2 regions of the Streptococcus sp. SP8 genome follow, and region 1 is predicted to be linked to the other one. Evidence: predicted binding sites of a transcription regulator. Region 1 holds the regulator's gene; the other holds the start of a gene.
The links. Region 1 encodes Rex, which represses fermentation and respiration genes when NADH is low (regulators of the CRP and FNR family bind a similar motif). Its sites were predicted from a motif close to TTGTGAANTANTTCACAA; they were not measured.
Positions count from the first base shown of each region.

Region 1 (3,949 bases):
CCTGAATTGAACATGAACCTTCCAATTTTTAAAGGACTTGAAAACGTAGCCCTTTACTATGGAGCAGGGACTATGAAGGAAAACCAAGTCATGGGACAAGGCAATTATTCTCTTGCTAGTCACCACGTATTTGGCCTTACTGGAGCAAATGCCATGCTGTTCTCACCATTAGAGAAAGCCAAGGCTGGTATGAAGATCTACATCACGGACAAAGAAAAAATCTATACTTATGTCATCTCGTCTGTTGAGACAGTGACTCCAGACCGTGTAGATGTCATTCAAGATCGTGAAGGTGTCAATGAAATCACCTTGGTGACCTGTGAGGATGCTGCAGCGACTTACCGAACGATTGTAAAAGGAAACTTGGAAACCTCTGTTGACTATGACAAGGCTCCAAAGGACATCCTGGATTCATTCAGCAAGTCTTATAATCAAATGCAACTCTAAGAAAATAAAGCCCGAGACAGAGATGTCTGGGCTTTTTCTATGTAGGAAGATAGGAGAAATTCTTGTAAAATTGTAAGAGATTGGTAATATAATGTAAGGAACTTGTCATAATATTGAGGGAAAATCAGTATATAATAGAGGAGAAAGAGTATGATAAGGAGGTAGAATAGTGACAAAAGAGCGAATTTATCATCACTTGCATCATTTCTATAATCTCTTAATAAATGATTTTCCACGAAATGGATTAATTACGAAAGGAATCTACGAAGTAGAGCAAGTCTACCAAACCTTAGAAGCCATTCCTCAGAGTCAGGAGTACTTGATCCGCTGTGAAATTCAACAGTTTTTAAAGGAGCTTGAACAAGTTCAAACAGGTTATCAGATCCGCTTTAATAAAGATGAAGCCTTAGTGTTAGATGATTTGAAGCAAGAAATCGCCTGTAAATAATGAAAGGTCGTTATTTTCTCAATTTATTACGAATTAATAAGTGAGGAGGAAATTATGTACGACATATCATTTATTGAACCATCTTTGCTTCCTAGAGAACGTTTGGTTTCTGAAGGGGTAGATAAGCTGAGTCATCAAGAATTGTTATCCATTCTCTTACGGACAGGCAATAAGCAAAAAAGCGTTTATGAGATTGCACAAGGTCTCTTGAGTTCGGTTAATAGTTTAAAGGAGTTAAGTCAATTAACCCTAGAGGAGCTACAGGAAATATCTGGCATTGGCCGGGTGAAGGCCATCGAACTTCAGGCTGTGATTGAGTTTGGACGAAGGATTCATAAAGATGAATTAATGAGTTCTGAACAGATCATGAGCAGCCAGAAATTGGCCCATAAAATACAACAGGAAATCGGCCATAAGAAACAGGAGCACCTAGTTGCCCTCTATTTAAATACGCAGAATGAAATTATTCATCAACAGACCATTTTTATTGGAACCGTGAATAGAAGTATTGCGGAGCCACGTGAAATCCTGCATTATGCCCTAAAACACATGGCAACCTCCATCATCTTGGCTCACAATCATCCATCTGGTGCTGTGTTCCCCAGTAAAAATGATGATGAAGTCACTCAGCGAGTCTTAGAGGCCTGTGAAGTAATGGGGTTGACCCTATTGGATCATTTGATTGTATCCGAAGAAAACTACTATAGTTATCGAGAAGAAACGGATTATTTGGTATAAAAAAGGTTGGAACCTTCTTGTTCCAACCTTTTTGTTGTTGAAGTATAAGTCTTTATTCTTCGTTTTTACGCATAAAATAAAGAAGTGTTTGCAATTCACTAGTAAGATCGACATATTGGACAACAACCTCTTTAGGAACTGTCAGATGGACTGGAGAAAAGCTTAGAATTCCTTTGACACCAGCATCTACTAAAAGACTAGCAACTTCTTGAGCCTTAACACTTGGAACAGTTAGAATGGCTGTTTGAATGCCTTCTTTTTTGAGATTCTCTTTGATCGTAGAAATCCCATAAATGGGGATCCCATCCTTACTTTTGGTATTAATCAGTTCATGATCATCTACATCAAAAGCCATGACAATTTTCATTTTATTTCGCTCATGGAAACGGTAATTAAGAAGGGCGCTTCCCATATTTCCGATCCCAACAATAGCGACATTAGTAATAGCATTGTCATTTAAAAGATCTGCAAAGAAGTTCATCAGTTTTTTTACATCATAACCAAATCCACGTCTTCCCAATTCACCAAAATAAGAAAAATCTCTGCGAACAGTAGCAGAGTCAATCCCAATTGCATCCGCAATTTGCTTGGAATTGGCGCGCTCTATTTTTTCAGAGTTAAAGCGTTTAAAAATGCGGTAGTAGAGCGATAAGCGTTTTGCTGTTGCGCGTGGAATTGGAGTATTTTTATCATGTTTCACAATATCACAACCTTTCCCTCTTATTGTATAGGAAGATTGTGAAAAAATCAACTATCTTGAACGGTTTTTCAAAAATATTTTTGTCTAAAGAAAAAGCTGATGGTGATGGGAGAGTTCCATCACCATCAGCTTAGTTTTCAGCTTGCTCTACCTTTTTCAAAAAAGCATAGAGCCCATCGACTCTCCCCTTATAGGGGAGTTTTTCACCCTTGTATTCAATGGAAACAATTGAGTAAGAGTCAGGCAGGGTTACACAGCCTGAAAATGCTAGGATGCAGGCTGCAAGGTCGGGATAAGTAGTCATTCGTTCTACTTGGTAAGCGTCGATATAAGTTAGGGTTACCATATTAGACCTCTGTTTTGTTGAAAATTTCTCTTTCGACAAGACTATCCATTAGGAAATAAAATTTTTGTTGGATAATGTCATTTTCTGGATTTTTAAAGATATTCACCAGACGAAGTCCAGACTTATCTGTAATATTGATTTTAAAACCTGTGAGGTCTTTGTTGAAGATAATTTTAAGCAAGAAGCCTTCACCGCTATTTGGAACAGCTTCGAGCAAACGATTTAACTCGTAATTTCCAACTTTTGTAACAGCAAATGTATTGTCACGTAAGGTATATTTTTTAACATTTGGGTGTAGACTATAGGTATATTTGCAGTCTTTCAATGAAACACTTGTTTCAAAAGCCATATTGTTCTCCTATGATAAAATTTCTTTAAGTTTTGAGAGGAAGTCTTGAACCTCCTCTACGGTATTGAGTTCTGAAAAACTAATTCGAAGGGATTCTTTTAGGCGTGAGCTATCTTTTCCATAGAGCGCCTCAAGGACATGGCTGGGTTGAACTGTACCGGCGGTACAAGCAGAACCTGTAGAGACAGAAATTCCAGCAAGATCGAGTCGCATCAATAATACATCATTTTGGACACCCGGAAAGCCAAGGTTCCAAACAAATGGAAGATGATCGTCATTCGCATTTACGTAGTAGTCGTAGGCTGCTAAACCATTGACTAGTTCCTGGCCAAGTTTTTGAACCTGGTTGAAATTTTCTTCTTGATGAAGTGTAGCTTGCTGAAGCGCAGTTGCCATCCCGACAATAGAAATGAGATTTTCCGTGCTGGCTCTCATCTTACTTTCCTGATCCCCACCATGGATGAGATTATCAAAGTCTGGGACAGCTGCATAAAGGAAACCAACTCCCTTTGGTCCATGGAATTTGTGGGCAGAAGCACTGAGAAAATCAATTCCCAACTCTTCGGGATAGACAGGGACCTTTCCGATTGCTTGGACAGCATCAACGTGAAAGGCAGCTGGATGATCTTTTAAGAGTTCTCCGATTTCTTTAATCGGTAGAAGATCGCCAGTCTCGTTATTGGCAAACATGGTAGAGACAAGAATAGTATCCGGTCTAAGAGCGGCCTTGATATCACTAGCCAGAATGCGTCCAACTCTTGGTTGGACGATCGTAACTTCAAAACCGAAACGTTCTACAAGATATTCGATGGGTTCTAGAACCGCATGGTGTTCCAAAGCGGTCGTAATGATGTGTTTGCCATCTGCTTGGTGTTTCAAGCAGTAGCCTTTTATAACGGTATTATTACTTTCTGATCCACC
Region 1 is NZ_JAQFJL010000001.1:187,346-191,294, reverse strand. It holds gene PCY11_RS00910 (class A sortase) at 1-447, shown strand, start outside; gene PCY11_RS00905 (porphobilinogen deaminase) at 617-895, shown strand; gene radC (DNA repair protein RadC) at 950-1,633, shown strand; gene PCY11_RS00895 (redox-sensing transcriptional repressor Rex) at 1,686-2,333, opposite strand; gene PCY11_RS00890 (DUF4649 family protein) at 2,464-2,679, opposite strand; gene PCY11_RS00885 (DUF1831 domain-containing protein) at 2,681-3,028, opposite strand; gene PCY11_RS00880 (cysteine desulfurase family protein) at 3,038-3,949, opposite strand, start outside.

Region 2 (3,949 bases), on a different contig from region 1:
TCCCGGACACTATTGGCTCGGATCCCGACAGCTCCACCCTGCTCAGCCGCTTTGACCAAGAGAGGAATGACTCCTCCTGCTTCTGTATAGAGCGGTTCATGAGGGAGGGCTTGACAAGAAACAATGATGCCGTCTTTGATTTGTTCAATCAGTTCATCTTTTGTAATCTTTGACATAACTCCTTCTCCTTTGATAATAAGGCAACTCGAGTACTTGTAAATTGATTATAATCTATTTTTAAAGCGCTTACAATATTAATCGTGCAATTGGATTATAGTTTCACATTTTAGGGGAAAATAAAAAGATCTCTGAAACTAGTTTCAGAGATCTAGGACATGGTGATTCCTTAGGCCATCTTTTGAGTCGCTTTTTCCTTTACGACAAATACAAAGCCGATAGAGCCGACGACGGCTCCAAGCAAAATCCAATAGACCATATCCGATGAAGCCATTGGGCCTGCCAAGAGACCTGCTAATAAAAAGAGATTGATATACAGTCGGGTATCACGATAAAAGGTCCAATTGAAATGGTAGCTACCTTCTGGATACTGACGTGTCGATACAGCCGGTTGAAAGACCTGAAGAAGGATCAAAATCCCGACAAAAGCAAGATAAGCCAGGCTAGCTACCGAAAGCGGAGCCCGCATCGTCAAAGCTACAGCCGCTAAAAGCAAGACCAAGATCCAGAAATGGAAGTCCATCCAGAATTCACGATGATAACAAAACCGTTTCATAAGATCACACCTTTCTCTTTATGTAATCGTTTTCTGTACTTCTATTATAAGACAACAAATTTATTTTGCAAGGAATCATTGGCTTTTTGGGGTTGAAAATAGGACCAGAATATCTCTGGTCCGTCTAAAAAAACTATGAACAAATATTAGTTGCCACTTCATTCACTGATATCATTTTCGATAATCACCTTGAGAGCATGGTTTTCACCCGCATGTTTAAAGACATCATAGGCCTTTTCGACTTCTGAGAGTTTGAAGTGGTGGGTGATGAGCTTAGTCGCATCGATCTTGCCTGATTTCAAGACATTGAGCAACATTTCAGTGGTATTGGCATTGACAAGACCGGTGTTGAGGGTAATGTTCTTGATCCACAATTCGTCCAAATTGAAGCTAACCGGTTTTCCGTGGACACCGACATTGGCGATGTGTCCACCGACAGAGATGACGTTTTGGCAGACATCAAAAGTAGCAGGATAGCCCACACATTCCATGGAGATATCGACACCGCGGCCTTCGGTCACTTCATTGATAAAGGCCTTGATTTCAGCGATATCGCTGGAGCAGATGGTGTGAGTTGCTCCAAATTTCTTAGCTGCTTCAAGACGAGATTCAGACAAGTCCACCATGATAATCGTAGCTGGTGAGAAGAACTGCACAGTCAAGAGAGCTGCAAGACCGATCGGACCAGCTCCAACGATACAGACATTATCACCTGGTTTTACATGAGATGGAAGCACCCCAATTTCATAAGAGGTTGGGAGAATATCTGAGAGCATAACCAAGGCTTCGTCATCCACCGTTTCAGGCGCATGATAAAGGCTACCATCCGCATGTGGAATGTGGACATACTCTGCTTGGGTTCCGTTGATCAAGTGACCCAAAATCCAACCACCATCTTCACAGTGAGAAGGCAAACTACGTTTACAGTAGTAGCAGGTATTACAAGCTGTGACACAAGAGATGATAACCTTGTCGCCCACCTTGAAGTTATTCACTGCATCGCCGACTTCTTCGACGATCCCGATTCCTTCGTGGCCTAAAATCGTGCCTTCTTTACAAGCCGGAACATCTCCTCCTAGGATGTGAAGGTCTGTCCCACAGATGGTTGTCTTCAAGACACGCACAATGGCATCCGTTGGATTTTTGATCACTGGTTTTGGTTGGTCAATCAGTTGCAGATTGCCTGCAGATACATAAGTTGCAGCTTTCATAAGCGACTCCTTTTTTGTTGGTTTGATAAAACCATTTTATTTTCGTTTCTTTGTGAATATTATAACATACTAAGTAAGCGCTTGCAAGAATTTATGAGCACATTTTTAAAAGTTTTTGAGCAAACAAAAACATTCCTCTTATCTCTACCAGAGGAATGTTTCAATCACCTTGTTCTAATTGTTGACGCTGCTTATAGTACTCTTGCTGCTCGCGCTCACGCTCTTCTTCTAAACGCTCTTCATAGCGCTTGAGTTCTGCCTCAAACTCTTCTTGCAAGGCAAATAAACGCTCCAAGCCACTTTGGGCCTCCGCACTTGGCGCTTGAAAATGAAGGGCACTCAGCCAGTCCACTAAATTTTCTGTATGTTGGCGGACATCCATACGCATATCCGCATAATCCCACTCCAACTCGCTAAGCTTTTGATTGAAGCGGTAATGTCGATCTTCTAGTTGTTCTAATTCACTATTTCCTGAATGGTACATCACATACCTCCTTTAATCGGACTCAATAAAATCGGTTTCTTCACTGATTTCAGTGCTGTTTCTACCGCGTCCGCTGCTCCTCCTGTAAATCCATCTTTCAAATCACTAACTAGGGTCGTTGTAGCAAAAGAGCGCATCTTTTCAGATTGACCGCCCAAGGTTACCTGCAAACTCATCCCTTCCAACATCATCAAGGCTTTTTGCGTTGCAATCAAACTTCTGATCGCAATCCGCTCTTGCTCCTTTTTAATCTCTCGATGGAGCTCCTCAATTCGTTCTCTGTCCTCTCCCAGGATCTCTAACATCTTTTTCTCCTACTTATGAAAAATCAAAGGCCGTCGCTTGTCCCTTGTCCAAGTCCACCAATTGAGCTGAAGCAGCCTCCAGCTGACCTGCCAAATCTGACAAGCGAGTAGAGTAGGCCTTTGCTTGGGCGAGGTTCTCCGCCTCTACCGCTTGGTCCCAACAAGTATCCATGGAGAACTCTCCTAATAGTTGCTCCACTTCTGCGTCTGTTAAAAATTGGGCCATGCTGTGGGCCATTTGAGACACCTCAGCGACCTTATGAGAAACTGTCTCCTTAGCCTCTTCAAGCTTATCCTTGATTTCTGCCTCAAAGACAGTTGCTTGCGCTGAAGCATTCTGCGCTACCGCCAGCACCAATTCCTCCCGCAATTGAATGGTCTGGGTTCCAGATGCGCCTGCCAGTTGCTGATGGAGGCTAGAAATGCTTGGCTTTTCCTGCCCATACATGGAGACCACTGAAGCAGATGATGGCTGATTTTCTGAAGTGGAAGTTTCCCGATCTCGTTGGGGCATTTCAATAATTTTCTGTGCCTGATCTTGTCTTCCTTGCACGTCACCTTCTAACTCCATTTGAGATGGCCTCCTTTCTTGGATTTATTTTTTCGTTTCCTATAACTGAAAAAGGACCATAACCCTTCAGCTACAGGCAGATTCACACACTATAGGGTAACATAAAATAGCTCGGAATGCTATAAAAATAACACAATTTCTGAAAAAAAGTCTAATTTTTTATGAAAAAACGAGTTTTGGACCCAAATAGCAAAAATCCCCCGCTCTTTCGAGTGGGGGTAGCTGATAAACATCAGTTGTTCCTTGGCGTCTTATTTACGACGTCCTGGACGTTCCTTGTAACCATAGTAAGCATCTTCGATGATTTCTTGCATATGGTCTACCATTGGAAGACGTGGGTTAGCTGGTGAACATTGATCTTCATAAGCAAGGAAGGCCAATTCACGAGAATGTTTCTTCCATTCTTTTTCATCGATGCCTTGTGCTTTGAAGTTCATTTCGATACCACAGCGTTCACCGAGTTCGTATACAGCTTTTGCGTAAGCTTCAACGGCTTCTTCTGGAGTAGAGCATGGAAGTCCTAGCATACGAGCGATATCTTGGTATTTTTCATCTGCACGGTAGTAGTTGTACTTAGGCCATGTAGCTGTCTTAGCTGGCCGTGTACCGTTGTAGCGGATAACGTATGGAAGCAAGATGGCATTG
Region 2 is NZ_JAQFJL010000003.1:47,540-51,488, reverse strand. It holds gene PCY11_RS04630 (N-acetylmannosamine-6-phosphate 2-epimerase) at 1-176, opposite strand, end outside; gene PCY11_RS04625 (ABC transporter permease) at 347-733, opposite strand; gene PCY11_RS04620 (zinc-dependent alcohol dehydrogenase family protein) at 892-1,944, opposite strand; gene PCY11_RS04615 (hypothetical protein) at 2,105-2,428, opposite strand; gene PCY11_RS04610 (hypothetical protein) at 2,428-2,733, opposite strand; gene PCY11_RS04605 (hypothetical protein) at 2,747-3,304, opposite strand; gene adhE (bifunctional acetaldehyde-CoA/alcohol dehydrogenase) at 3,556-3,949, opposite strand, start outside.
Region 2: PCY11_RS04620 (zinc-dependent alcohol dehydrogenase family protein) is a predicted target of Rex. The motif match lies at 1,995-2,012, and genes of this name have one in related genera.